Regions from separate parts of the Nonomuraea sp. NPDC049480 genome, predicted to be linked through region 1. Evidence: riboswitches for the same ligand, from Rfam matches in the RefSeq annotation. Region 1 holds a riboswitch; each other region holds the start of a gene.
What was found. A riboswitch is a leader RNA that binds a small molecule or an ion and turns the genes downstream of it on or off. The one in region 1 is predicted to bind cyclic di-AMP.
Positions count from the first base shown of each region.

Region 2: another riboswitch for cyclic di-AMP. It lies ahead of ACIBX3_RS17720 (C40 family peptidase); the one in region 1 lies ahead of ACIBX3_RS12405 (CHAP domain-containing protein).
Region 3: another riboswitch for cyclic di-AMP. It lies ahead of ACIBX3_RS28035 (NlpC/P60 family protein); the one in region 1 lies ahead of ACIBX3_RS12405 (CHAP domain-containing protein).
Region 4: another riboswitch for cyclic di-AMP. It lies ahead of ACIBX3_RS33620 (glycoside hydrolase family 25 protein); the one in region 1 lies ahead of ACIBX3_RS12405 (CHAP domain-containing protein).

Region 1 is NZ_JBITMD010000003.1:574,966-582,045, forward strand. Features, by position in the region: gene ACIBX3_RS12385 (LysR family transcriptional regulator) at 1-518, opposite strand, end outside; gene ACIBX3_RS12390 (alpha/beta fold hydrolase) at 577-1,395, shown strand; gene ACIBX3_RS12395 (hypothetical protein) at 1,442-1,654, opposite strand; gene ACIBX3_RS12400 (hypothetical protein) at 1,858-2,064, shown strand; gene ACIBX3_RS12405 (CHAP domain-containing protein) at 2,119-2,805, opposite strand; cyclic di-AMP (ydaO/yuaA leader) riboswitch at 2,818-2,954, opposite strand; gene ACIBX3_RS12410 (Gfo/Idh/MocA family protein) at 3,072-4,025, opposite strand; gene ACIBX3_RS12415 (aldo/keto reductase) at 4,046-4,867, opposite strand; gene ACIBX3_RS12420 (hypothetical protein) at 5,254-6,198, shown strand; gene ACIBX3_RS12425 (DUF6716 putative glycosyltransferase) at 6,201-7,080, shown strand, end outside.
Region 2 is NZ_JBITMD010000005.1:350,739-357,818, forward strand. Features, by position in the region: gene ACIBX3_RS17695 (phosphotransferase family protein) at 1-217, opposite strand, end outside; gene ACIBX3_RS17700 (NYN domain-containing protein) at 362-1,684, shown strand; gene ACIBX3_RS17705 (NlpC/P60 family protein) at 1,780-2,754, shown strand; gene ACIBX3_RS17710 (LysR family transcriptional regulator) at 3,225-4,151, opposite strand; gene ACIBX3_RS17715 (class I SAM-dependent methyltransferase) at 4,222-4,935, shown strand; cyclic di-AMP (ydaO/yuaA leader) riboswitch at 5,222-5,382, shown strand; gene ACIBX3_RS17720 (C40 family peptidase) at 5,456-5,965, shown strand; gene ACIBX3_RS17725 (hypothetical protein) at 6,044-6,844, shown strand; gene ACIBX3_RS17730 (M48 family metallopeptidase) at 6,858-7,080, shown strand, end outside.
Region 3 is NZ_JBITMD010000010.1:103,506-110,585, forward strand. Features, by position in the region: gene lysX (bifunctional lysylphosphatidylglycerol synthetase/lysine--tRNA ligase LysX) at 1-1,126, shown strand, start outside; gene ACIBX3_RS28020 (NADP-dependent oxidoreductase) at 1,157-2,092, opposite strand; gene ACIBX3_RS28025 (winged helix-turn-helix transcriptional regulator) at 2,173-2,574, shown strand; gene ACIBX3_RS28030 (LuxR C-terminal-related transcriptional regulator) at 3,413-3,625, shown strand; gene ACIBX3_RS28035 (NlpC/P60 family protein) at 3,629-4,663, opposite strand; cyclic di-AMP (ydaO/yuaA leader) riboswitch at 4,670-4,821, opposite strand; gene ACIBX3_RS28040 (amino-acid N-acetyltransferase) at 5,100-5,657, shown strand; gene ACIBX3_RS28045 (RDD family protein) at 5,756-7,080, shown strand, end outside.
Region 4 is NZ_JBITMD010000013.1:205,062-212,141, reverse strand. Features, by position in the region: gene ACIBX3_RS33625 (MFS transporter) at 1-981, opposite strand, end outside; gene ACIBX3_RS33620 (glycoside hydrolase family 25 protein) at 1,179-1,913, opposite strand; cyclic di-AMP (ydaO/yuaA leader) riboswitch at 1,927-2,068, opposite strand; gene ACIBX3_RS33615 (FAD-dependent monooxygenase) at 2,466-3,656, opposite strand; gene ACIBX3_RS33610 (FAD-dependent oxidoreductase) at 3,801-5,333, opposite strand; gene ACIBX3_RS33605 (hypothetical protein) at 5,293-5,559, opposite strand; gene ACIBX3_RS33600 (hypothetical protein) at 5,603-6,355, opposite strand; gene ACIBX3_RS33595 (DsbA family protein) at 6,758-7,080, shown strand, end outside.

The DNA of each region.
Region 1 (7,080 bases):
AGCGGGTGGTCGGCGGGCAGGACGGCCACCATGTCGTGGGTGCTGAGCGGGACGGTGTCGAAGCCGGGGGCGGGCAGGGTGACGACGCCGACCTCGGCTGCGCCGCGGCGCAGCCAGGCGCGGATGTCGTCGTCGACGCCCTCGAACAGGCGTACGTGGACCTGTGGGTAGCGGTCGGTGAACGCGCGCAGCAGCCGCGCGATGAGCGTTCCCGTGGCGGTGGGGAGGCTGGCCAGGCGTAGCTCGCCGGTGATCTCGCCGGCGGCGGCGGCCACGTCGGCGCGGATGAGGTCGAAGTGGCGGAGCGCCTCGCGGGCGCGGTCGACGGCGCGGCGGCCGGCCTCGGTGAGGGCGATGCCGTCGCGGTGGCGGACGAACAGGGCGGCGCCGAGCTCGCGTTCCAGAGCGGCGACGGCACGGCTGACGGCGGGCTGGGACATGCCGGTGTGGTCCGCGGCGGCGGTGAAGCCGCCGTGCTCGGCGACCGCGATCAGTGCTCGGAGCTGCGCCAACGTCATACCGGCATACCCTAAGTGGTATTTGACCACCGATGTATTAGAACCCGATGGTTATGCCATGACGGAGCGAATGACGATCGAGGTCGACGGGCGGCAGGCCAGCTATCTGGCGGCGGGCGAGCAGGGTCCGGTGGTGTTGCTGGTGCACGGCACGTACTGGAGCCGGGTCTGGCAGCCGGTGATGGACGGGCTGGCGGCGGCGGGGCTGCGTCCCGTGGCGGTGGACCTGCCGGGGCTGGGACGGTCCGAGGGGGAGCTGACGATCGAGACGGCGGCGGTGCCGGCGCTGGCGGGGTGGGTGGCGCGGTTCGCCGCGGCGCTGGGGGCGGAGGAGCCGCTGTCCGTGGCGGGGCACGACATCGGGGGCGCCGTCGCCCAGCACCTGCTCGCCGGTGGCGAGGTCGGGGTGAGGCGGCTGGCGCTGGTCAATTCGGTCACGTACGACTCGTGGCCGGTGCCGGGCGTGGCCCGGTTCCGCGACCCGGAGGTGGTGGCGGCGGTGACGGCGGAGGAGCTGCTGGCGGCCCGCCGTACGGCCGTGAGCACGGCGCTGCACCGTCCCGCGACGGAGGCCGAGCTGGCCGACTACCTGGATCCGTGGAACGACGCGCGGGTGCGGCGGTCGTGGATGGCGCTGGCGGGCGCGGCCGACGGCCGCTACACGCTCGACCTGGTGCCCGCGCTGAAGGGTGACCGGACGCCGAAGCTGCTGGTGTGGGGGGAGGACGACACGTTCCAGGAGGTGCGGTACGCCGAGCGGTTCGCCGCCGAGATGCCGGACACCTCTCTGGTGCGCGTCCCAGGTGCCGGTCACATTCCGATGGAGAACGACCCGGGCGCGGTCGCCGGCGCTCTGGCGCGCTTCTTCCTGGGGTGAGCGGGCCCTCAGCGCGGGTGCGCCGAGGGCCCGGCCCGCCGGGCGGCTATTTGAGCCAGAGCTGGTAGTAGCCGGGGCCTTCGGTGCACTTGTACGCGTCGTAGTTCTCGCGCACGTACATCTGACCGGCGTCGACGCACGCCCTGTAGCTGCCGTACCGGGAGTGGGGCTCCCAGGCGGCGGCCTGGGCGGGGAGGGCGATTCCGGAGAGGGCGAGGGCGGTGATTCCTGCGCTTACCAACGCTGCTCGTACACGCATGTCAGACTTCCTCTCGATCTTGACAACGCTTCAGAGATCATTTCAGGATGATCTCCGTGCGGCGAGTGGCTACAGTTATCAAGTGACTTGATCAATATCGGTAGTTATTGCTCTTGTGCCGCGCCGCGTGCGGGTTGGCACTTCCTGGGTGAACCGGTCGCTGGCGGTGCCGGCCCCAGGGCCGGCCGGCGTTCCAGGGGACGGTGGGCGAGCTGGTCTCGCACGCGTATCACCGGGTGTGGACGGTGACCACGCCCGGCCCGGCGCCCGTGACGGGGCGGGTGGTGCCGGCGCTGCCGGAAGGGGCGGGGATGCGGTACCGGGTGGTGGCGGCCGCGCCGCCGGACCCGCGCGCCCGGCTGGTCGAGCCCACGCTGGAGGACGGATACCTCGCCCTCATGGACGGCTGAGACGCGACGAGCGCACGCCCCGTGCGGGGCGCGCGCTCGTTTCGTCGTGTGTGGTCAGGCGGCGTACTGCGGGTAGCCGTAGCCGACGACCTGCGACGTCGGCCGGATGCGCTCCTCGACCCGGCCGTTGCCGGTGTTGCCCTCGATGGTGGAGATGGTGCCGTTCTGGTTGTCCTTCACGACCATCCCGACGTGGTTGATGTCACGGAGGTCCTTGCTGCCGCTCCAGGAGAAGAAGACCACGGCGCCGGGCTTGGCGAGGGTGCCGAAGCGGTTGTTGGCCCTGAACCACTTGGCGTAGGTGACGGTGTAGGCGTCCCAGCCGACCGTCGGGCGGGCACCGGTCTTCTCGCCCAGCCAGGAGATGAACATGGCGCACCAGGGGGCGTTCAGGTAGGCGGCGCGCTCGCCGCCGTCGCGGGCGATGGTCTCGGCGGCGCGCTGCGAGGCGGCGTACCACTGCTGGTACGGGGTGCCGCCGCCGGCGGCGTTCTCGGTGGTGCCGACCTGGGACCTGGCCAGGGCCAGGACCTGCGCGGCCGTGACGTTGACCTTGGTCTCGTCGGCCTTGGGAGCCTGGACGCCGGCATGGTCGTCGGCGGCGATGATCGGCTGCTCGACGGTCTCGGCATAGGCCTGCGACGTGGCGTGGGCGGTGAACGCGGAGGCGAGGACGGTCGCGCCGATCATGGCGCGGGCGATCGTGGTTTTCGGCGCAGCGGTAATACGGAACTTGGCCATCGAGGGGGTTACTCCTTGCTTCCATGCCGCTTACCGGGTTAGCTGACGGGCTCGGGCGTGGAAGCTGCCCTACGGCACCGAAGTGCCGATTCGCCCCAAAGGACTGGGTCCCCGGTTCCGCACGCAGGCGGATTCAGCGGTCACAGGTGGGTCCTGTGATGTTTCGTGCGATGGTCAGACATAGCCGGACAAACCGGACGTATGCCGCGAGATGCCCCATAAGGTAATACATGCGGCAAGAAGATTACAACTACATAAACGCCCAGCTAGGCGAGCTGCCTGCGAGCGTCGGCCAGAAGCCCCATCATGGCAAGGGATTCATCAAGAGGCATGATCGAGCTTTCGGTCCTGCCTTCGGCCGTCGCGGCGCGGACTTCGCGGAGCTCCCCGGCGTATCCGTTGTCCGCCGGATCGAGCAGGTGCTCTTCCGGCTCCATGGAGGGCCCGGTGAGGAGGATCCGCTGCGGGGCCCAGAACGGCGCCTGGATGTCCGCCCGCATCTGTGTGCCCACAACGCAGGCCTGGTTCGGGTAATTCCCGAGCAACGAGGTCGCCACGAGAGCATGCCTGCCGCCGGGGTAGCGCAGCATCCCGGCGGCCTCCGCGTCCACCCCGTTGGGGGCGAGAGAGCCGGTGACCTGCATCTCCAAGGGCATGCCGAGGAGCAGCTGGGCCAGCCCGAACGGGTAGATCCCCAGGTCGAGCAGCGCGCCGCCGCCCAGCTCCGGCGCCCACAGCCGGTGCGCGGGGTCGTAGGGCATGCTGAAGCCGAACGACGCCTGCACGGAGCGGATCTCGCCGAAACGTTCGTCGGAGGCGATCTTCCGGATGAGGGGGTTGAACCTCATCCACATCGCCTCCATCAGGAACACGCCGGCCTCGCGCGCCAGGCGCACCATCTTCTCGGCGTCGTCCACCGTGGCCGCGAGGGGCTTCTCGCACAGCACGGCCTTGCCGGCGGCGATGGCGGCCTCGGCGACCTGCAGGTGCTGGGCGTGCGGAGTCGCGACGTAGATCGCGTCCACGGCGGGGTCGGCGCACAGCCGCTCGTAGGAGTCGTAGGCCGACTCCGCGCCCAGCGTCGCGGCCAGGGCCTGCGCCCGGCCGAGGTTCCTGGAGCCGACGGCGGCCACCCGCATCCCCGGCTCGGCCGCGATGGCCGCCCCCACGGTACGCGCGATGCCGCCGGTCGCCGCTATGCCCCACGCAAAATCTCGCACAAAGCGAGATCGTAGACGTCTCAGGTCATGCTGAACGTATCGGGGTCGGGTCCGATGCGCTTGCCCCGGTTGAGCGCGCCGATCGCGGCCATGTCCTCGGCGTCGAGGATGAAGCGGAACACGTCGATGTTCTCCTTGATCCGCGACGGGTCGGCGGACTTGGGGATGGCGACGTTGCCGAGCTGCAGGTGCCAGCGGAGCACGATCTGCGCGGGCGTCTTGGCGTACTTGTCCGACAGCACGCGCAGCGCCGGGTCGTCGAGCAGGCCCTGGCCCTGGCCCAGCGGGCTCCACGCCTCGGTCAGGATGCCGTTGGCCTCGTGGAAGGCCCGCATCTGGCGCTGCTGCAGGTACGGGTGGAGCTCGATCTGGTTGATGGACGGCCGGATGCCGGTCTCGTCCATCAGCCGGGTGAGGGTCTCGACGGTGAAGTTGGAGGTGCCGATGGCCTTGGCCCGCCCGTCACGGTAGATCTTCTCCAGGTCCTTCCACGCCTGCACGTACTTGTCTCGCTTCGGGACCGGCCAGTGGATGAGGAAAAGATCTACGTAGTCGAGGCCCAGCCTGGCCAGGCTCTCGTCGAAGGCCTGCTCGGCGCGTTCGTGGTCGGCGTTCCACAGCTTGGTGGTGACGAACACCTTCTCGCGCGGCAGCCCGCTGGCACGCACGGCCCGGCCCACGCCCTCCTCGTTTCCGTACGCGGCGGCGGTGTCGACGTGCCGGTAACCGGCCTCGAAGGCGGTCCGCACGGCCTGCTCGGCCTTGTTGTCAGGGATCTGCCAGACGCCGAACCCGAGCTGCGGGATCTGCACGCCGTCGGTGTTGAGCATGAGCGAGTTCATCTGAGTTGTGGCGCGGAATCCGGTCCTTCGGCTTCAGGGCCGGGAGGAAGCGCCACGCCTCCTTTCGAAACAGTATGGAAGAGGTTGGTGACAATAGGTGATGGGCCATGTCGCAGGTGCGCGACGGCGATCCGCCGCTCCCCGCCAAGCGGAAGGGCTTGCCGTCGGTGGTGCGGCTCCGGCTCACGCCCACCCCTGCTAGCCGATGCCCTCATAACGGCCATGCAAGCATGCGATCGGGCGGCCACTTGCGTTTCCGCCCGGCCGGGCGGCACCGTACAGCCGGTGACAGTTGACTGTTCACGTTGCGTTCCGGGCGGCTTAAGGCGGCGGGGCTACCTTGGAGCGGTCATGAACGGGCCATCAGCGGGCTGGGAGGGCAACGAGTGGTCGAACAGGCGTCGGCCTGGGTGGAGTCCCCGCTCCAGATGCTGTGCGCCGTCGAGGCCCACCATGCCGGGCTCCTCGGGCCCACGACGGCCGTCGTACCGCGAGCGGGCCTGCGGCCGCTGAAGGCCACGCGTAAGGAGCTGCGCTCCCTCGCCCTGCCGGACGGCCTGGAGCTGGCCGAGCCGCGCGAGCGCATGCCCCGCCGGGTGCAGGCCGTGGGCGACGCGTTCTCCGGCAAGGTGCAGCTGCGCTGGCTCATCTCCAACCCGGGCCGCATCGTGATCGTCGACGACGGGCTGGCCACGATCCGGCTGCTGGAGCTGCTGGCCGCGGGGCCGTACCAGCCGCTGCTGCGGGCCCGTGCGCAGCCCACCAAGCTGCGGGCCGCGCTGGGCCTGGCGGCCGCGCTGCGGCTGCGCCTGAGCAACGTCTCCGTCTTCACCGCGCTGGACGTGGACGAGGAGCTGGAGGAGGCGGTTCGCCGCGCCGGGGTGCATCTCGTCCGCCACGACTTCGCCTGGCTGCGCTCCCAGCCGCCCAGCGCCGAGGGCCCCGCCGAGCGCACCGTCGTCCTGGGCACCTCGCTCGTCAGGAACGGCCTGGTGCACCGCGACCGTTACCTGACCTGGCTGACGAACCTGGCCTCCCAGGAGCCGGTCGCCTATTACCCGCACCGCCGCGAGGACCCCGTGGACGTCGCGTTGATCCGGGAGCGGCCCGGCATCACCGTGCACGACGCCGGGATCCCCGCCGAGCTGACGCTGCGCGGCCTGGACCAGGGCCAGCGCGTGCTCAGCCTCCCCTCGACCGCGATCACCTCGCTGCGGGTGCTGCTCAGCCCGCGCGGTGTCGCCGTCGAGCCCGTGGACGTTCCCGAAGACTGGTGGACCAGCAGGGCGGTTCCCGCCCTTCGCTCGCATCTGACTGGAGTGTCCGGTTGAAAGTGTTGGCGGTCGCCGACTCCGACTCGTACTTGAAGTGGGCGGCCTGCCTGCTCGCCGATCTGCCCGCGGGCTGCGAGACGGAGCTGGTGGTGGTGCGTACACCGATCGCGCCCTCGGCCGAGCAGATCGCCGCCGCGGTGAGTGGGCGGGAGGCGCCGCCGGTGCTGTCGGCCCGGTCGGTGCGGCGGGCGGCCGAGCGCATGCGCCCCGACGTGATCCTCGTGGCCTGCACGGGCCCGGTCGTGGACGTGCTGGTGGCCGAGGTGCTCGCGGGCCTGCGGCCGCGCCCGGTGTTCGTCAGCGGGCTGCCGGGCATCTCGGTGCCCGCCACCGAGAAGGCGTGGTTGTTCCGCAGCGGCTGTGACCTGTTCGTCGTGCACAGCGAGCGGGAGGTGGAAGAGTTCTCCGAGATCGCCCGGCGGCTCGGCGGGGGAGGGGCGCTGGGCCTGGCCAGGCTGCCGTTCCTGCGGTTCGAGGCGGCCGCGCGGGGCGGGAACCGGGTGGTGTTCGCCACCCAGGCCAAGGTGCCGCGCGAGCGCGGGCAGCGTGAGGCGATCCTGCTGGCGCTGGCCGGGCTCGCCCGGCAGCGGCCCGATCTCGACGTGGTGGTCAAGCTGCGGGCGCTGGAGGACGAGCGGCAGACGCACAACGAGCGTCACCACTACCAGCGGCTGTGGCGGGAGATGGGGGAGCCGGGGCGGCTGGCGTTCGCGGCCGGGCCGATGCACGAGCAGCTGTCGCAGGCTGCCGGGTTCGTCACGGTCAGCTCGACGGCGGCGCTGGAGGCCATCGCGCTGGACGTGCCGTCGCTGGTGCTGAGCGACTTCGGCGTGAGCGCCGAGATGATCAACCTGGTGTTCGAGGGCAGCGACCTCCTGG
Region 2 (7,080 bases), on a different contig from region 1:
CGGCTTCTTCCGCCGGTGCGAGCCTCGCTACGCAGCGCGTTCTCCCCTCACTCCAGGTGGCGGTGAAGAACAGGGTCTCGCTCGACATGCCGTTGGCCGTCGGCCTGGACAGTTCGGACACCGCGGCGTCGGCGCCGACCCTGCCGCGGAGCCAGGCGGCTACCCGCTCGCGGAGTTCTTCCAGGTCACGGGTGGAGGTACGCAGCTGGTCGGTCACGGTCGGCCTCCTGGGTGAACACCTGCCCAGGCACAGTCGTATACCCCCAACCAAGCGCTCGTCCATACGCGGGTGGCCGTTACGGTCAGGTACGCGGCAGCCGTACCCTTGTCTGAAAGGGCATGTCACGAAGGGACAAGTGGGATGAGTTCAGCGGGTGAAGGCCTGTCTCGCCCGCTTCCCGAGCAGGTGCGGCTCAACGTCGTCGACCTGGCGGCTCAGGTTCTCGGGACGATGCCCGCTGTCTCCATACCGCCGCCGCTGCGTGGCATCGCGAAGTTCGACCCGCGCAAACGGGCCAAACTCGGCAGCGCGCCCATCGCCGCGCAACTGGAGAACGACAAGAAGTTCCGCGAGATCGTCGCCGAGTCGGTGGCCGCCGGATGGCCCGAGCTGGTGTCCTCGCTGGCCGAGGGCAACGTGCCGCCCGCCGCCGATCCGGTGCTCGTGGCCGCGGCGGCATACCTCACCCGGCCGCCCGGCTGGGAAGAGATGATCGAGGTCGCCCGCACCGACCTGGAGCAGTCCGCCGTGGCGGCCGAGGGATCGGAGCGCGAGGAGGCGGTCTCTCGGCTGCGCGAGCAGCTCGCCGCCCAGAAGAGCGCCGCCAAGGAGGAGTCCGACCGGCTGCGCGAGCAGCTCAAGCTCGCCCGCGCGGAAAACTCCGACCTGCGGCGCAAGCTCCATGACGCACGCGAGCGCGCCAAGGCCGCGGTCGGGCGGGCCGAGGAGATGGAGCGCGCGGCCGAGGAGGCCAGGTCGGCCGCCGTGGCCGCGGGCAACGCCGGCGAGTCCGAGCTGCGGCGGCTGCGCGAGCGGCTGGCCGACGTGGAGCGGCAGCTGGAGGCCTCCCGCCGGGCCGCCCGCGAAGGCAGGAGCATCGAGGACGCCCGCATCAGGGTGCTGCTCGACGCGCTGCAGGACGCCTCGGCCGGGCTGCGCAGGGAGCTCGCCCTGCCCACGACGATCAGCCGGCCCGCCGACTCGGTCGCCGCCAGCACGGGGGAGCGGCCCGGCGTGCGCGCCGTGCCCGCGCGTGCCCTCGCCGACGACGACCCGCAGCTGCTCGACCAGCTGCTGGCGGTGCCGCAGGTGCACCTGGTCATCGACGGCTACAACGTCACCAAGTCCGGCTACGGCACGCTCACGCTCGCCGACCAGCGCAACCGGCTGATGACCGGGCTCGGCGGGCTGGTCGCGCAGACCAGGGTCGAGGTGACCGTGGTGTTCGACGGCGCCGAGCTCAACGCCCCCGTCCAGGTGGTCGCGCCCCGCGGGGTGCGAGTGCTGTTCAGCGCGCCGGGGGAGATCGCCGACGATCTCATCCGCCAGCTCGTCCGCGCGGAGCCGCCCGGCCGGGCCATCGCCGTGGTGTCCTCGGACCGCGAGGTGGCCGAATCCGTCAGGCGCATGGGAGCCAGACCCGTTCCGTCTGCTTTGCTGCTGCGCCGCCTGGGCCGCGCCTAGATTACGACTTGCTCAGTTTTGAGTGGTTGGGGTGAGACCTCACCCGCCGCTTCTGTACTATTTCGCCCCAGATGTTTTCCCTGGGAGGCGACGCAGTGAGGTTTGGCTGGGTACCGGTGGCCGCGGGAATCGCGTTCGGGCTGGTGGTGTCCCCCGCGGGAGCGGCCGTCGCTGATCCCAAGCCCACGATCAACCAGGCGAAGGCCAAGCTGGAAAAGCTCAACAACAAGGCCGACAAGGTCGTCGACCAGTACAACACGGCGACGGAGCGGTACAAGAAGGCCAAGACCACCTACGCCAAGCTGAACGACAGCTACAAGCGCAAGCTGGAGACGGTCGCCGAGCTGCGCTCCCAGGTGATCAACATGGCCGTCGACAACTACCGGCTCGGCGGCGACGTCACCTCCCTCCCCTCGATCGTCGGCGCGCACCACCCCGAGAACCTCCTGGCGCGGCTGGCGCTGGCGGGGCAGATCACGCAGGAGCGGGCCGAGAAGCTGGCCGCGTTCGACCGGGAGAACCGCGGGCTGAAGGGCGAGCGCGACAAGGCGCAGGAGGCGCTGGAGGCGGCGGACCGGGAACGGGACGGGGTGGAGAAGGAGCGCTCGGAGATCCTCAAGCTGATCGCCGAGCAGAAGAAGCTCCTGAAGAAACTGGGCGCCTACAACCCCGGGAACCCGAACAGCGTGGGGCTCAAGTACACGGGGCCGGCGTCGGGGAGCGGGGCGGCGGTGCTGCGGTTCGCGTTCTCGCAGGTCGGCAAGCCGTACGTGTACGGGGGGACGGGGCCGGGCGGCTGGGACTGCTCCGGCCTGACCCAGGCGGCCTGGCGGGCCGCGGGTGTGTCGCTGCCCCGTACGACGTGGCAGCAGTGGGCGTGGGGAGCCAACCGCAAGGTGGACATCAACGACCTGCAGCCCGGAGATCTGATCTTCAGCGAAGGGCTGGGGCACGTCAGCATCTATGCGGGCAACGGGCAGATCGTGCACGCCCCTCAGACTGGTGACGTCGTCAAGGTCGTCAAGCTCTCCGCGTACGGCCGCCGCCTCGTGGGCGCCATCCGCCCGTAGCCTCCCCCGGTTCGGCCGGTTGGGGCGGGGCCCTTCATGCCGGGTCGGCCTGGTTCCAGCGGGGCCGGGTTTCGGCCCGCCCGCAGCCCGGTTTCGGTTCCCATCACCCGCTCGTTCCCGACCCCGGCTCACCTTCGCCCGCCACACCTCTTCCGCGCGCACAACGACCCACCCCGAGCCGCACCCCGCAGGGCTGGGGGTGAGCGTCTTCGCGTGAGCATTTCATCGCGCCGGCCTGCCCGGCCCTGGCGCCGAGGAGCCGGTGGGGTGTGCGTTTGGGTGGAGCCGCCGGTATGGCGTGTCCCTCGGCGCCGGGCGGTGGTTGTGGCGGGCGTAGGCCTGTGGCCCCGAGCGCCGGGTGGGTGGCCGTCGTGCGCGTGTCGCGTGAATGACGGGCCTGCGCCCGCGCGTGTGCCGCCGTCCGCCGTGGCAACCACCTGACAGGGTCGGCGGCCGGGGCTCTGGACGCGCTACCGGGAGCGGCGGCGCGGCGGGACCCGGGCGGCGGTCGGTTCGGGGGTCGTGAGGGCGGCGAGGAAGGCGGAGACCGCTGGAGGGCGGTCTGTCGGGGGGAGGGCGGCGGCGAGGATGGTGCGGGAAGGGAGGGACGGGGACGGGCGGAGGAGGCGGATGTCGGGACGGGCGGCGGAGTAGCCGGCGATCGACGGGTACAGCATCACGCCCACACCGGCCGCCACCAGGCCTTGCCGGCCGTTCCAGTCGTCGCACACATGGCTGATCCGAGGCGTCCCTCCCAGGGCCGACGCCAACTGCGAGATGGGCCCCAGGCAGTCCGGGTGGGTGCCGTCGATCCACGGCTCCGCCGCCAGATCCCGGAGCCGCACCCGGCTCCCTTGGGCCAGCGGATGAGTGGCCGCCAGCGCGACCAGCAGCTCGTCCTCGTGCACCGGCGTCAGAACGACACCTGTCGCACCGGCCACGTCCCACGAGGTCAGCAAGGCGATGTCCGTATCGCCGTCCAGTACGGCCGCGCACGGGTCGTGCTCCCCGGACCGGACGGTGAGGGACAGCTCGACGCCCGGATGCCGGCCCGCGAACGACCGGAACCGCTCGGGCAGATAAGTGGTCGCGGCGCTCGGGAACGCCGACACCCTGACCCGGCCCGCCTCGGCCGTCGCGAAGGCCCGCATGCGTGTCTCGAACAGCCGCATTCCCCTGAGCACCTCGCCGGCCTGCTCCAGCGCCGCCCGCCCCGCGTCCGTCGGCCGGACCCCGCGCGGCAGCCGCTCGAACAGCCGCACCCCCGTCTGACGCTCCAGCGTGGCGATCTGCCGGGACACGGCGGGCTGCGTCATGGACAGTTCCTCGGCCGCGGCTGAGAACGAACCCAGCCTCCCGACCTCTGTCAGCACCTTCAGCGACCATAGATCAAGCATGCGTCGAGCTTATGGGTAACATGCCCAACCCGCAGTGGTGCGCATGGCTCGACGCCGTCATGCTCCATCTATGGACACGATGGACAACCACCAGGACACATGGCTGAGCGAGGTGCTCCCACAGGGGCCACGACGGGTGCTCGACGCCGGGTGCGGGCGCGGCGAGCTGGCCGCCGAGCTGATGAGACGGGGCCATGACGTCACCGCGATCGACATCTCTCAGGAGGCCGTCGAGGCGGCCCGGGCGGCCGGCGTCCCCGCGCTACGAGCCGACATCGCCTGCTATCCCGGCTACGACGATGGATCGTTGTTCGAGGTGATCGTCATGTCGCTCTCGTTGCATCACGTGCATCCGCTGGAGGCGGCGCTGGATCGAGTGTCCGCCCTGCTGGAAAAGGACGGGCTGCTGGTCGTGGACGAGTTCGCGTGGGACTGGGCCGACCGGGCCGCGGCCGTCTGGTTCTACGATACCGGATCGTTGCTGTCTGCCGCAGGCGTGGCGGACTTCCCGCCCGCCCTGGAGGGTCCCGGGGGCGACCCGGCCGAGCGGTGGCGCGCGGCGCACGTGGATCACACGCCGGCGGACGGCATGATCGCCGCCCTTGCCGAGCGGTTCGAGATCACGAGCTTGAGGCGAGAACCGTACTTGTGGCGATATATCGGCGGAAAGGTGACAAACGGCAGCATTGCGCTCCTCAATGACCTTTACCGCATCGAACGGGAACGGATCTCTGATGGAACGCTCCCATCGACGGGGTTCAGGGTGACGGCGCGCAAGGTGTGACAAAAGGGGCAATCGGGACCTTACAGAGGGGTGGTCCGGCAATTGTGAGCAGAGTCACATTTGCGTAACGGAACCTGGTGTTCCAGCAGGGGTTTCAAATCTGACAAGACCCCCTGTCTGATCTTTACAACCTGACTCGCCCTTTGCTGATTCTTGACGTTTCGGCGTAGCTTCTGGCCTCGCGGCGACAAGCCATGTCACCGCGAACCGACATCGGACCTCCGATGTGAGACAGATACAGATCCGCCGGTCGCCGCCGCGCATCCCCATTGAGAACACCTGAACAGGCGGCGGCCCGCCGAGTCCGTGCAGCCAGGAGGCACGGAGCCGGGGAACCAACGATCCCGTTCCCCCGGGATCAGGGGTGAATCGGCGCTCAACGCGCCGTAGGGCTACTTCCAGGCCCGAATCCGTCAGCTAACCCGGTAGGCATTCGTGGAAGTCCCAAGGAGACATCCTGTCTACCTCTCTGCACAACCCCCGCCTGTCCCGCCTTGCCCTGAGTGGTGTAGCGCTCACGATGACCGTGGCGGCCGGAGGTCTGATCCTCCATGCCCCAACGGCTGAGGCGGCAACGACGAGCGATTCGGCCAGGACCACCACGGCGAAGGCGGCCTCCACCGCCAAGTCCGCGAAGTCTGCCAAGGCCCTCAGGATCGCTCGGCAGCAATCGAAGGCCCGCAAGGCCGTGGCCGTGGCCAAGAGTCAAGTCGGTGACCCGTACCGTTACGGCGCCGAAGGTCCCGGCTCGTTCGACTGCTCCGGTCTGACCCAGTACTCCTGGAAGAAGGCCGGGGTGACGCTCCCTCGCGTGGCGGCCAGCCAGTTCGCCCGCATCAGGAACAAGGTCTCCTGGAGGAATCTCCAGCCAGGCGACCTGCTGTTCTTCAGAGGGCTCGGCCATGTGGGCATGTATGTCGGCAAGGGCAAGATGGTGCACTCGCCGAGTAGCGGCAAACGGGTGCAAGTCGTCAAGCTGAGCGGATGGCGCAAGTCGTCGTTCGTCGGCGCGGTCCGTCCCGGCATGTGACACTGCCCCGCCCGAGGAATCGGGCGGGGCGGTCCCATTTCCGGGGTCCTCCGGCGCGGCGGACTACGATCGGGCATCGTGTCCCAGCAGGTGAGCCGACGAGCCGTGGTGGCCGCTCTCCTGCTCCTCGTCCCCGCCAGCGCCCCCATCCCCGGATTTCCCCCTGAAGCGCGCGATCTGTGGCGCGAGGAAGCCGTCGTGGCCCGCGGAACGCGGTCCGTGGTCGTCGGCCGCCGGGCCTCCCCCGCCCTCGGCGACCTGGCGCGCCGCGCCGACACCGCCGGGCGCCGGGTCTCGGACGTCCTCCGCGTCCCCGTGCGACCGCTCGTCGTCGTCCCCGAGTCCGCCCGCGAGGCCGCCCGCCTGGCAGGGGTGGAACGGCTCGACGGGCTGGCCGCGGTGGCCGGCCGCGGCCGCGTGATCGTCGTCCCCGAGGTCTTCGCCCGGCTCAACTCCACGGGGAAGGACGTCGTGCTCGCGCACGAGCTCACCCACGTCGTGGCGGGCACCGACGGCCTGCCCATCTGGCTGTACGAGGGCTTCGCCGACTACGTCGGCTACCGGGACGCCGGCCTCCCCCTGCGGACCGCCGCCGCCGAACTGGCCGAAGAGGTGCACGCCGGGCGGCTCCCGAGCGAATTGCCCGGACCTGCGGCCTTCGCGGCGGACGGCCGGGACCCCGTACGGCTCGCACGGGCGTACCAGGAGGCCTGGCTGGCGTGTCGCTTCCTCGCTGACCGCTTCGGTGAGGAGACGCTGGTGAGGCTCTACCGTGATGCCCAGGCGGCCGGCGTCGATCGGGCGCTCGCCTCGCTGGGGCTCTCCGTGGGCACGCTGACGGCACGGTGGCGCGCGTACGTGCGAGACCAGCTCGCGTAAAAGGGGGAGGCGCATGAGCGAACGACAGGAAATCCGCAAGCCCGGGCCCGCGGCCGGGGATCCGGGCTCGAGCGACCCCGCCGGGGATCCGGACTCGAGCGACCCGGCCGAGGGCGGAGACGTGGCCCCAGGGGACGGCGCGAACGCCGGCGAGAGCCGGTTGCGGCGGCAGGCCGCGATCGTGCTCCTGGTGCTGGGGGCCGTGATCCTGGCCGTGGCCGCCTTCAGCACCCCGT
Region 3 (7,080 bases), on a different contig from region 1:
CTCGCGCCGGGGCGAGCTGTCGATCCTGGCCGACAGCTGGCAGATCACGGCCAAGTGCCTGCGCCCGCTGCCGGAGAAGCATCTGGGCCTCACCGACCCCGAGGCCCGCGTACGCCAGCGCTACCTCGACCTCATCGTCAATGACGAGGCCAGGAAGATGGCCCGCATCCGCAGCGCCACCGTGCGCGCGGTGCGCGACTTCTGGCACGAGGAGGGCTACCTCGAGGTCGAGACGCCGATGCTGCAGCCCATCCACGGCGGCGCGACGGCCCGGCCGTTCAAGACCCACATCAACGCCTACGACATGGAGCTCTACCTCCGCATCGCGATCGAGCTCTATCTGAAGCGGCTCGTGGTCGGCGGCATCGAGAAGGTCTTCGAGGTCAACCGCAACTTCCGCAACGAGGGCGCGGACTCCACGCACAACCCCGAGTTCACCATGGTCGAGGCGTACGGCACCTACCTCGACTACAACGACATGGCGGACCTGACGCAGCGGATGTACCAGAAGGCCGTCATGGCCGCCCTGGACACCACCGTGGTCGTGCACGACGGGGTCGAGGTGGATCTGGGGGGCGCCGCCTGGCCCAGGATCCCGCTCTACACGCTGGTGTCCGAGGCCGTCGGCGAGGAGATCACCACCTCCACCACCCTGGAGGAGCTCCGCAAGATCGCTGACCGGCGCGAGATCCACTGGGACCCGAAGTGGGGTTCAGGCAAGCTCGTGCAGGAGCTCTTCGAGGCCCTGGTCGAGCACACGCTCGTCCAGCCCACATTCGTCATGGACTACCCGCTGGAGACCTCGCCGCTGGCCCGGCTGCATCGGGACAACCCGCTGCTGACGGAGAAGTGGGACCTGATCGGCTTCGGCACCGAGCTCGGGACGGCCTATTCGGAGCTCAACGACCCGATCGACCAGCGCCACCGGCTGACGGAGCAGTCGCTGCTCGCCGCCGGGGGAGACCTCGAGGCGATGCAGCTCGACGAGGACTTCCTGACGGCGCTGGAGTACGCGATGCCGCCGACGGGTGGCATGGGGGCCGGCATCGACCGGATGATCATGGCCTTCACCGGCAAGAACATCCGCGAGACGATCCTGTTCCCCCTGGTCAAGCCCACCCACTGACACGTCGGCGGCAGGGCGCGCGTACCCCGGTCAGGGGACGAGGACCAGACGGCCGCGGACGCCGCCCGAAGCCACCCGGGCGTGGGCGTCCGCGGCCTTCTCCAGCGGGCACACCTCCGCCACCCGCAACGTCAGCCGCCCGGCCTCCACCAACCGCACCACCTCGCCGAGCTGATCGGCGTCGGCACGGAAGAACACGGTGGCGACGTCGATCCCGCGCAGGCCGACCGGAGCGACACCGGCCGACAGCGCCACGAACGCCCCACCGTCCCGCACCGCGTCGAGCGCCGCCAGCCCCAGCACGGCCGCGTCCACGGCGGCGTCCACACCTCCAGGCACGCGTTCCCGCACTGCCGAGGCCACGGACTCACCGCGTGCCACGAACCACTCGGCACCCAGCCCCCGTACGAATTCCTCGTCCCCGGCCCCCGCCACGGCCACCACCCGGGCGCCCCGCAGCGCGGCCAGCTCCACCAGGTACCCTCCGACGGCCCCGGCCGCCCCCGTGACCAGCAGCGTCCGCCCCGGTCCCACTCCGGCCCTGTCCAGGGCCTGCCAGGCGGTCAGCGAGTTGAGCGGGATCGTCGCCGCCTCCACGGCCGGGACCCCGCGTGGTGCCCGCGCCACCGCCTCCGCGTCGAGCACCACGTACTCGGCCTGCGCCTTCGTGGGCACCTCCAGCCGCGCGGCGAGCCCGATCACCTCCTCGCCCACCCGGAAGACGGCCCCGTCGCCCACCTGGTCCACGGTCCCGGCCGCGTCGAAACCGAGCCCGTACGAGTCCAGTCGCCGCGCCACGCCGTAGTCGGCGAGCGTCCCCGCCGCCACGGCGAGATCGAAGGGGTTCACCGCGGCCGCGGCCACCCTGATCCGCACCTGCCGGGGTCCTGCCTGCGGCAGCGGCACCTCCACCAACTGGGGAGCGCCGGAGCCGCCGATGAGTGCACGCATGGTCGTCTTCGTCATGCCTGCGACCCTAGGAAGAGTTACTCTCTTCTGGAAAGAAGGCACCTGGAAGTGCGTAACAAACCGTAAGGAGCGAGCGGATGGCCACGAAGACGGCGGCGGAGCGGCGCGAGGTGGCCAGGCAGGCGTTCGACGCGTACTTCTCCCAGTGTCCCTCCAGAAAGCTGCTCGACCGCCTCAGCGACAAGTGGGTCACGCTGGTGCTCACCGCGCTGGAGCGGGGGCCGTGCCGCTACAGCGATCTGGCCAGGCGCATCGCGGGCGTCAGCCAGAAGATGCTCACCCAGACCCTGCGTGGCCTGGAGCGGGACGGCCTGGTCACCCGTACGCTCACGCCCTCGGTGCCGGTACGGGTGGACTACGAGCTCACCCCGCTGGGAGAGAGCCTGATGCCGCTGGTGGCCGCGATCAAGAGCTGGGCCGAGGCGCACATCGAGGATGTGGAGCAAGCCAGGGAGCGCTACGACGCCGTCAGCGCCTGAGCCGCGACGGCAGCCCGGCCGTGCCCGCCTGATCGCCAGGAGGCCGCGGAAGTAGCCGCGAAACTCCCTTCCGGCCCGGCCGGTTTCCGATACGAGTTCGTCTGTAAGCATCGGGTCAAGGCCGTGCGCAAGAATTTCACTCCAGCCGCGAAAGCGTTCCTGATCCTTCGGAGGCACTCCGAGTATTTCGGTGATGACCATGATCGGCAGCGGATAGGCGAATGCTGAAACCAGGTCCGCCTCATCCGGCGGCGCGCCGATCAGTTCGGCGGTTATCTCTTCGATGCGGGGGCGTGGCCGTTCGAGCACGCGCGGTGTGAACGACTTGCTCACCAGGGCACGCAGCCTGGTGTGGTCGGGCGGGTCCGTCCGCAGGAACGACTCGACCGGCTGACCTGCGTCTCTTCTGGCCAGCGGGTCGGATCCATGCCCGAAGCGGGGGTCGGGGAGCATCGCTCCGCAATGCTCATGGGTGGTGACAACAAGCAATCCGGCACAGGTACGGAAGACCGTGCTCCGCGCGCTCATTTCGCGATAGCACGCGTACGGTTCACGCGGGAAATCCGAATCGTAGGGATCGAAGCCGAGAACGTCGACCGGGCCCATCGACGGCGGGTACGATGCGCCGGGCTGATCAATGAGATCGCTCATCACGCGCCACGGGTCCCGTCACCATATGGCGAGTACGTCACATATAAGGGATCATGTCAATAGCGTTCGTCAAGGGAGGCGATTATCACGCTTGACGACCTTTCCTGGATGCGTTTACCGTCTGCGAGACGAGCGGCTTCGGCCCGTTGTGCGGTCCGATTTCTGCTGTTGGGGGGGAGGGCTCCCGATGGATGTGCTCACTGAAGGCGTTGAGCTGAGCCATGCGGATCTGGCGTTACTGGCGGAGCTTGCCAAAGGGGTTACGGTCGATCGAGTGGGTAGACGTCTGGATATCAGCGGACGGACGGTACGCCGGCGGTTACGGGGCATCTGCGACCGCATAGGCGTGGCCACGGCCATCGAGGCCGTGGCCTGGGCAGCTCGCCGCCAGCTGATCTGACGATCAGTCGGCGATGCGCACCGCGCCGGCGTACGGCCGCCTTTCGATCGACGCGACGCGCACGACATCACCCGTCCGGGGGGCGTGCACCATCATGCCTCCGCCCAGGTAGATGCCGACGTGGTGCAGATCGCTGTAGAAGAACACGAGGTCGCCGGGGCGCAGCTCGGACTTGGAGATGTGCCGTCCTGCGGTCCACTGGTTGCCGGTGTAGTGCGGCAGCGAGATGCCCACCCGCTGGAAGGCCGCCATCACCAGGCCTGAGCAGTCGTAGGAACTGGGGCCCTCGGCGCCCCAGACGTACGGCTTGAGCTGCTGCGTGAGCGCCCACCTCGCGGCCTGGGCCGCCTTGCCGTTGCCGGGGATCGGCAGGTTGATCCGCACAGCGCGGCTGCCGGACTGGCCGGCCTCGCCCATGGCGCGCCTGAACAGATTGCTCTCCGCTTTGCTCACCAGTTTGGTGATCTTGTCCCGCTTGGTGTCGAGCTCGTCGACGATCTTCTGCAGCTCCTCCATGCGCGTCTGGGCGCCCGCCTTCGCGCGGGTGGCGGCGTCCATGGCCTTGGCGAGCTGGTTGAACTCCTCGCCCTGCTCCACCTCCAGCGCATACGTGGTGGCGGCCTGGTCGAGGAACTTCTCCGGATCCCCTGAGGAGGTGAACGCCAGCGCCCTGCTCAGGCCGCCGGTCATGTACGCGTTCTGGGCGAGCAGGACGGCCTTGGCGCGCTTGGCGGCGAGATCGGCCTCGCTGTCCGCCAGCGTCTTCTGGGCGGCGTCGGCGGCCTTCTGCGCGGTCTTGTACTTCTCCCGCTGGCCGTTGTACTGCTCCGTCAGCGTCTCGATCTCGACATGCAGCTTCTCGACCTGCTCGGAGAGATCCTTGAGCGAGGGCTTCGGGTCGGCGGACGCCGGACCCATGGGGATTGCGAACAGGAGCGCGGCCACTGTGACGCCTGCCACACCTAGGCGGCGCCAGGCTCGTTCCGGAGGGCGGGCGTTCGTGCCCGCCGACTTCTCCCCACGGTTCTTGCGCTTCACCAACCGAGCTCCTCTCATTGCCGCCTACCGGGTTAGCTGACGGGTTCGGGCCGGAGCAGCCCTACCGAAGAACTCGGATTCACCCCAATGGTGGCGTTCGGAGGGTCGCCACCGGCGGGTCCCCGGCTCCCCTTACGGGAATTGGGCGTGTCGCCCGCGCGCTACACGCGGGGAACGTTGTCGCTGGACACTAATGCACTCCGGGTTCGTGCTCAACCAGAACTGCTCGATCTGTAGAGGTTTCACAACTGAAGGGTCACGGGGTGATCTCGTGATCTATCGTGCAGAACAGACTTTATGTCCTCTTTGTCCTCGGTTCTGCCGTGGGCCCAGGAGAGACCGAGCCCAGGCCTGGGTTGACCGTGACATGTCACAGGATGGGGCCAGACGTGGGAGTTAGGGCCGAGCCGTAATGACATCTGTACTCTGGAGAGCCATGGAGCAGGTGGCCGAACTGACAGTGCCCGAGACCGCGGTCGTGGTCCGGCGTGCCCGCACGCCCGACGTACGCATGGTCCGGCGCCTGGTCGACACCTACGCGGGCGCGGGTCCCCGCCTCCTGGAGAAGACCACGGTGACGCTGTACGAGGACGTACAGGAGTTCTGGGTCGCCGAGTTGGACGGGCGGGTCGTCGGCTGCGGCGCGCTCCACGTCCTGTGGGAGGACCTCGCCGAGGTCCGCACGGTGGCCGTCGACCCCGAGTGCCGAGGCAGAGGCGTCGGCCATCGGATCGTCTCGGCGCTCATACAGCAGGCGAAGGATTTGGGGCTGCAGCGTGTATTCTGTCTGACTTTTGAGGTCGACTTCTTCGCCAGGCACGGCTTCCGCCCGATCCAGGGCACGCCGGTCTCACCCGAGGTCTACGCCGAACTGCTGGCCTCGTACGACGAGGGTGTCGCGGAGTTCCTCGACCTGGAACACGTGAAGCCGAACACCCTGGGCAACACCCGCATGCTGCTCCACCTGACATCGGGTGACGCGGACCTTGACTAGATGGAAAGGTGATTGTTGATACCTATGTCGATACGTTGGGCAGCACAGGGCATGTGTCCTGACACGTGCCACATGCGCACTCGAAGCGAGGTGACACGGTGAGCACCGGACAGCCGCCGTATCCACAGGACGAATCCGGCGAGAATTCTGCGCCCGGCAATCCCCACTACGGGCAGCAGAACACGGGCCGCCACCCTGGCGAGCCCGATCCCGACGCGACTGTGGTCGGCTACCGGGCGGACGACCCCTACGGTCAGCAGCCCCAGTACGGTCAGCAGGGCTATGGGCAGCAGCAACAGCAGTACTCCCAGCCCCAGCACGGCCAGCAGCAGGGCTACGGCCAGCAGGCTCAGTCCCAACCCGACTACGGCCAGCAGCACGGCTATGGCCAGCAGCAGGGTTACGGTCAGCAGGCGCAGTCCCAACCGGACTACGGCCAGCAGCAACCGGGCTACGGTCAGCAGGCACAGTCCCAACCGGACTACGGCCAGCAGCACGGCTATGGGCAGCAATATGGTTCGCAGCCGCAGCAGGGCTATGGGCAGCAGCCCCAGTCCCAGCCCGGCTACGGCCAGCAGCCCGCCTCCGGGCAGTACGGCGCTCAGCAGGAGGGCTACGGTCAGCAGCCGCAGTCCCAGCCGGGCTACGGCCAGCAGCAGGGTTACGGTCAGCAGGCTCAGTCCCAGCCCGACTACGGCCAACAGCAGCCGGGCTACGGCCAGCAGCCGCAGTCCCAGCCGGGCTACGGCCAGCAGCCACAGTCCCAGCCCGGCTACGGCCAGCAGCAGGGCTACGGGCAGCAATATGGTTCGCAGCCGCAGCAGGGCTATGGGCAGCAGCCCCAGTCCCAGCCCGGATACGCCCAGCCGCAGTATGGTCAGCAGCAGTACGGCGACCAGCAGCAGTACGGTCAGGGCCAGGCCTACGGGCAGCCGCAGCAGGCCGCCTACGGGCAGCCGGGCTACGGCCAGCCCTACGGCCAGCCGGTCGGGATGCAGCCGCCGGGCGCGCCGGCTCCGCTGGCGGAGTGGTGGCAGCGGCTGGTGGCGAGGATCGTCGACGGAGTCATCTTCGGCATCGCCATGGTCGTGCTGACGGCCATCTTCACCGCCGTCCTGCTCGCGAGCTACAACTCGGCCACTGGCGCCTCCACGGGCCTGATCGGCTCGTTCGTCCTCGGCATCATCATGGCGATCATCATCACGGTCGTCTATGTCGGCTACGACTTCCTCATGCACAAGATGAGGGGTCAGACGCTTGGCAAGATGATCATGGGCATCAAGGTCGTGCAGGTCGGCGGGACGGTGCCGCAAGGCGGCATCCCCAACGACGTGGCACTCAAGCGGGCGGCCGTGACGTGGGGCGGCTATTTGCTGTACTGGTTGCCCCTCGGACCCGTGCTCGCCGGCCTCGTCTGCGCCCT
Region 4 (7,080 bases), on a different contig from region 1:
ACCGATCACGGAAGGCATGACGGCCCGGTCGGCGAGCTTGCCGCCGAGGTGGTTGCCGGCGAACAGGCCGATCCCGAACAGCAGGAGCAGCGGCGTCACCCATCCCGCTTCAAACCCGGTCACCTCGGTGATCTGCGGAGCAAGGTAGACGTAGCTGGTGAAGACGCCTCCGTAGCCGAGCATCGTGGTCAGGAGCGCGCCCCAGACGGCGGGGCGGCGTAGCGCGGCCAGCTGCTCCCGCATGGTCGGCCCCTGTCCGCCGCCGCCCAGGTGGGCCAGCGCGTGGGCGTCGAGCCCTTCGAACTCCGCACCATGCTGCGGACCGTGGTCCCCGCCGTGCTGTGCGGCGTTCTGAGTGCCGTGACCTGGCCCGTGATGCCCCTCGTGAGCCTCAGCGGCGTGGTCGTGGTGAGCGTGCGTCGCGGGAGCGGCACGGCCGAGCGAGGCCAGCAGGCCCAGAAGCGCGATCCCGCCGAAGACCACGAGGGTCCAGAACGTGAACCGCCAGCCGAGCGCCTGGCCGACCGCGGCCCCGATCGGCGCGCCGAGGATCGTGGAGGCGGTCAGCCCGGAGAAGACGATGGCCACCGCGCGTCCCTTGCGTGAGGGTTCGACCAGCTCGGCGGCGTACACGGCGGCGATGCCGAGGAACGCCCCGTGGGCCATGGCCGACACGATCCGGCCGGCCATGATTGTCCCGTACGCCGGTCCGAGTGCGGACAGCAGATTGCCCAGCAGGAACACCCCGGTGGTGGTCAGGAGCATCGACCGCCTGCCGAACCTGGTGCCCAGCGCGGTGAACACGGGGGCGCCGATCGCGACGCCGAGGGCGTACACGCTCTCTAAGGCGCCGACGGCACCGATCGTGACATCGAGTGCTTGGGCGATCTCGCGGACGACTCCCGCGACGATGAACTCGTCGGCGCCCATCGCGAACGCTCCGACGACCATCGCCCAGATCGCCAATGGCAGCTTTCTCATTGCAGTCTCCTTGAAGAAGACGAGCGCCTGTCCGGAATCCCGCTCCAGCAGGCCTGACGCCCCCTCAAGCATCCATACCCCCTAGGGGTATTCCCGGATGACGGAACTTTTGAGAAGACCGGTCGGGCGCAATGCGTACGCAGCACTGGGGGGCGGCGCGCGGCACGCACGAGCGTGCCGCGCGACCAGGGACTCCGTTACTTGCGGCCCAAGGCGCGGAGCTGGTCCAGGCTCACAGACGTGACGTTCTGGTCCACCGGGCTGTCGGTGTACTGGTGGATGGTCCACGTCTTCCACGGTGCGGGCGGCGTGACCGCGCCTCTTGCCTTGCTGTAGTGGGCAACCCACAGCGGATACTGGCCGAGGCCTTGACCGTAGGTGCCGGCGAAGTTCCAGCCGGAGTAGAACAGCGGGGTGATGCCGGTCTTGTCCTTCACCCGCTCCAGCCACTTCCTGGCCCAGGCGTTGACCTCGGCCACGGACTTGCCGTCGGTGGTCTCCAGGTCCAGGACCAGGAGGTCACCGGTCTTGCCCGGCTGCTTGTCGACGACGGAGAGGAAGAAGTCGGCCTCGGCGACGGGGTCGTTGCCCGGGTGACCGTAGTGGTAGACGCCACGGACGATGTTCAGCCGGGCCATTTCATCCCAATGACGAACGAAAGCGCGGTCGATGAAAGAGGTGCCCTCGGTCGCCTTGACGATGCCGTACTTGGCGTCACTGGCGGCCCAGTCGTGCGCCGGCTGATAGTTGGAGACGTCCTGGCCGTAGACGAGCTTGTCATTGTCGGCGTGCGCGGGACCGGCGACGGACACACCGGCTACGGCGGTGGTCACGGCCAGCAGCGCGGCGGCAGCGTACTTGGCCAGGATGCCGGGAGTGGCCGTTCGGGCGATGCCGGTCTTCGGGGCAGGGGTAAGACGATGGGCGGCCATCGGTAGGGAGTTCTCCTTGCTTCCATACCGCTTACCGGGTTAGCTGACGGGTTCGGACATGGAAGCTGCCCTATGGCACCTCGGTGCCAATTCACCCCAAGTGAAACGACTGGGTCCCCGGTTCCGCCCACAGGCGGATTCAGCGGTCACAGACAGACCTGTGATGTATGCGAGGTCAAAGTAACGACCAGATAAACCGGACGTATGGTGCACAACATAATGCATCAACCAAAATACTGACAAGTGGACAAACCGGCAGTCGCCGAGTTCGCCCCTCCAGGCGGCTCCGGAACCCCGCTTCCGGCAAGGGATCCGCCATTTCGCGGGCAAGTTCGTCGCTTGCAGAGCGGCACGCATGACTTGACCTGGGCTTGGAGGAATCTTTACGGCAGGGCGACATATCGGTCGTTGGCCAATTTGCGCACAAACGCCTCTCAACTCACTCAAATCGCACGCGGGACAGTCAGGCACGGGTGCGAAGTACTCACTTGAGCGGGGCGGTCGCGGCCAGAGCCGCCCGGGCGGCGCGACGTGGGCGCTCCGGCGTCTCCGTCAAGGGGTGGAGCCGGTCGGGCTCGTCAGGTGGGGCCGGGCGGGCGTCTGCCAGCCGAAAGTGCCGCTGGTCGCGCGCAGGAACGCGGCGGTGGGCAGCGCCCACGTCACCACGTCACGCACCTGGGCGGCCAGCGCGTTCCCGGGGTTGAGGAGGCGGCCCGCTCTGGCCGAGGCGCGGACCAGCCCCTGGGTACGCCTCCGGCGGGCACGGTCGTAGGCGGCCAGCGCGGTGGCCAGGTCCGCCGAGCCGGCGGCGAGCGCGGTGAGCACGACCGCGTCCTCGAGGGCCTGGCAGGCGCCCTGGCCGAGGGCGGGCGTCATGGCGTGGGCGGCGTCGCCGAGCAGCGCGACCCGCCCGGCGACGTAGCTGGGCAGGGGCGTGGCCAGGTGGTAGATGTCGTGGCGCAGCAGCGCATCCGGTGGGGTGGCGGCCAGCAGGGCCGGAACGGGATCGTGCCAGCCGGCGAACCGGGCGGCCACGGCGGCCAGGTCGTCGCCGGTGTGGGCACCTTCCGGGGCGGTGCGGTCGGCGAACCAGTACACCCGGCCGTCCGCCAGCGGCAGCGCCCCGAACCCCTGGCCGCGCCCCAAGGTCTGAAACGCTCCGGGCAGGCCGGCGGGGGCCGCGTCCGCCGGGGCGAGGCCGCGCCAGGTGATCTCCCCGGCGTACGCCGGACCAGGATGGCCGGGGAACAGCACCCGGCGCGTGAGGCTGTGCACCCCGTCGGCGGCCACCACCAGATCGGCCCAGGCCGTCCCGGACCGCCCGTCCGCGACGAACCGCACCTCCCCGCCTCCCACGCCGGTGACCCGGTGCCCGGTGCGCAGGTCCGCTCGCGCGGACGCCTCGGCGAGCATCCGGTGCAGGTCGGCCCGGTGCAGCACGTACGCGGGAACGCCGTGGCGGGCGGTGAGCTGTTCGACGGTGGTACGCAGCAGCCACCGCCCGGAGGGTGTGCGTACCCCGGCGGCGCCGGTGGCCACGCTGCACTCCCGCAGGGCGTCACCGACCCCGAGCCAGTCCAGCGCCCGGACCGCGTTCGGAGCAAGGGCGATCCCCGCCCCGACCGGCGCGAACCGCGGCGCCTGCTCGAAGACGGTGACTCGCCACCCGGCACGGCACAGCCCTGCCGCCGCGGCGAGCCCGCCGATCCCACCACCGATCACGATCGCGGTCCGCTCCGACATGCCGACCTCCGTCACATAACTCGAACATCTCTGTACGAGATTGCGCCTACCCGGAAGCTCGACGAGCTAACCAGCCGAGCCCTCACCGCCGAGATTCGGATCGTCAACTGACGGGCGGCCTGATCCCGTGGAGCAGGAGGAAGCTCACGTCGGTTCGTCCTGGTCGATCGGTTCCAGTGGCCGGGTGGCCGGGCCGTGCAGAACCGCTCCGTCGGTGGCGAAGCGGGATCCGTGACAGGGGCATTCCCAGGTCTGTTCGGCCTGGTTGAAGGCCACGATGCAGCCGAGATGGGTGCAGGTGGCGGAGACCGCGTGAACGGCGCCGGCCGTGTCGCGGTAGACGGCGCAACGTTGCCCGCCGATGCGGACCACGGCACCTGCCCCCGGGAGGATGTCGGCCACCGAATCGGCGTGGGTGGAGCGCAGGCGATCTCCGATGAAGTGGCGTGCGACCTTGGCCTGGAGTTTCACGATGGGGCCGGCCTCACGCAGGGGGTGGAGCCGCCGGGGGTCGTACAGCTTGGCCCACGGCAGGTCCTGGCCGGTGATGAGGGCGGCCAGGAGTTTGCCGGACATGACGCCGTTGCTCATGCCCCAGCCGCTGAATCCCGCGGAGACGTAGACGTGTTCGGCTCCGGGGTGGAAGTGCCCCACATACGGCAGGTGGTCGGTGGTGGCGTTGTCTTGGGCCGCCCATCGGTGGCTGATGTTCACACCGGTGAAGTGTTCGCGGGTCCAGGCCGCGAGCCGGTGGAATCGTTCGCCTGCGTCGCCGGAGCCTGGGGAGGCGATCTCACCGGTGATGATGAGCAGGCGCCGCCCATCGCGGTAGGGGGTGGTGCGGATCGACCGAGTGTTGTGCTGCGTAGTGATGTAGATACCGCCAGGGTCCTGTTCAGCTGGGATGGGAGCCGCCACCACGAGTTCACGCCGCGGCTGCAGACGGGCGAACAGCAGCGCCCGGTCGAACACCGGGTAGTGCGTGGCCACCACCACATCAGCGGCGGTGACCGTGGTGCCGTTCTCGCACGCCAGCCGGCACGGCTCGCCTTCCTCCAGCCCCATCACCCGGGTGCGCTCATACACCCGGGCGCCGCTGCGGGTGATCTGCCGGACCAGGGCGAGCAGATATTTGCGGGGATGGAACTGCGCCTGGTTCTCCACCCGGACGGCGGCCGCGACGTCGAAGGGCAGACCCGTCTCGGTCACCAACGAGGCGGGCAGGCCGGCCTGCCGGGCCGCGTCCACCTCGGCGGTGATCTGCTCGGTCTGCTCGCCGGGCTCGACATAGGTGTAGGCGGGCAGGCGCTCCAGGTCGCAGTCGATATCGAGATCGGCCGCGGTGGCGAACACGTGCTCGACCGCGTCTTGCTGCGAACTCGCATACAGCCAGGCGGCCTGCTCCCCATGAGACTTGCGCAACCGGTCGTAGATGAGCGTGTGCTGAGCGGACAGCTTGGCGGTGGTGTAACCGGTGACGGCGGCGGCGATCCGGTCTGCCTCCAGCACCACGACCGAGCGGCCGGTCTGCGACAACTCCCAGGCCGCACACAACCCGGCGATCCCGCCACCGACAACGGCAACATCGGCGGCGATGTCCTGCGAAAGCGACGGGAACGACGTCGCGGCCGTCGACTCAACCCAGTACGACTCGGGCACTCCTGGAAGCGATGCCATAACCGACGCCCTTCCCCCGCACACGTCCGTTAGGCGCGCCCCTAAGCCCGCCGCCGGCGTGCGCTGTTCCCCAGGCCGCCCGGCTGAGGCGCAGGCAGCTCTGGTAGGAGGTCATGTCGTTGTCGCCGCAGTACGCGAGCCCCTCGTCGGTGTACTTGTCCGCCTCGGCGAACCTGCGTTCGGCGACGTAGCGGTTCTGCAGGTTCGCGTACGCCCAGGCCGGCATGGCCGCCCCTGTCCGGACCGGCAAGGGCGGCCGTGCGCTCGGATCAGAACTCGCAGGAGATCTCGACGTCCTCGGCCCCGCCGGCGCAGGTGTCGCTGCCGGCGCGGCCGTCGATCCGGTGGACCACGGCATCGGCGACGGCGGTCAGGGTGTCGTCCGCCTTGCCGCCGAAGATGTCCTCCACGTCGGCGGCGATGTTGTCGCCCTCGCCGGCCAGGCCGTCGTTGGCGCTCCCGTCCAGTGTCACGGACAGCTTGCCGATGCGCGAGGTGTAGTCGACGGAGTCCACGCCGCCCCTGCCGATGAAGGTGTCCTTGCCGTCGGCGAGGATCTCGGCCTGCATGACGTCGTCGCCCTTGCCCCCGTTGAGCGTGTCGGCACCGGGCCCGCCGCGGAACTGGGTGTCGCCGGCGCCGCCGTTGACGTGGTCGTTCCCCTCTCCGCCGGTCACCCGGACGGGGATGGTGCTGAGGTTGGTGACGAAGTCATCCATGTCCCCCAAAGAGATCTGGATGTACTGGACGACACCATTGCAGCGCACGCCGTTGCCGTGGACCACGCAGTTGCGGCCCGGCTTGACCACGTCGCCGGAGTCTCTGATGATGACGTCGGCGCCGGGATCGGCGGGGTCCAGCGGAGTGATCGTGATGTTGTTGACCTTGCCCGGGTTCGCGGACACACTGATGTGGCCCGTGGGGTTCTCGACGCGGGTGTCCGCGTGCGAGGGAAGTGCCAGGGCTAACTGCGCGCCGATGGCGATCGTGGCCAGGGTCATGAGGAATGTGACTTTACGCATGTCACTCGTGCCTTTCCGGTAGTTGATCAGGTAATGCCGGGACCGATTCGGATTCGGTCGCCTGCGCCCGATCAATTAGGCGGCATCACATGATCGTGGAACATGTAGAAAGACGCCTTCACGCAGTGTTGTGAGGCACGCTCATGTATTGCGAATGTGTATATGGCGCCCCCTGGCGCCGGACGCGGCCTCTGGACCTGGCGATCCTCGGCTGACAGAGGAGATCCGCCGGCACGGCTGGTGCAGCACGATGACAGAGGAGTCCCCTGCCGCGGAAAAGTCAGTGCAGGAGCCCTTGATCTCAACTGCGGTTGAGGTTGCAGGATGAGCCACCTGGCGGGGACGCCGTGCGGGGCCGAAGCGAACAGCCGCAGCCAAATGTCACTCTTACCCAGGACGTTCATGAAGGTCGAGATTTACGCCGATGTGCTGTGCCCGTGGTGCTACATCGGCAAGAGACGCATGAGTGCGGCACTGGAGCAGGTCACCGACCGGGAAAATGTGCAGATCGTCTGGCGCGGTTTCGAGCTCGCCCCGGAGGAAGGCCGGGTTCCCGGCCCGACGGCCGCCGAGGCCATGGCCGGCTGGTGGGGCGATCAGGCGCCGGCCCGCATCGCCCTCATTCAGGCGCTGGGCGCCGCGGAGGGACTGGAGCTCAACCTGCATCTGGCCCGGCCGGTCAGCACCTTCGACGCGCACCGGCTGTGTCATCTGGCCGCTGCCCG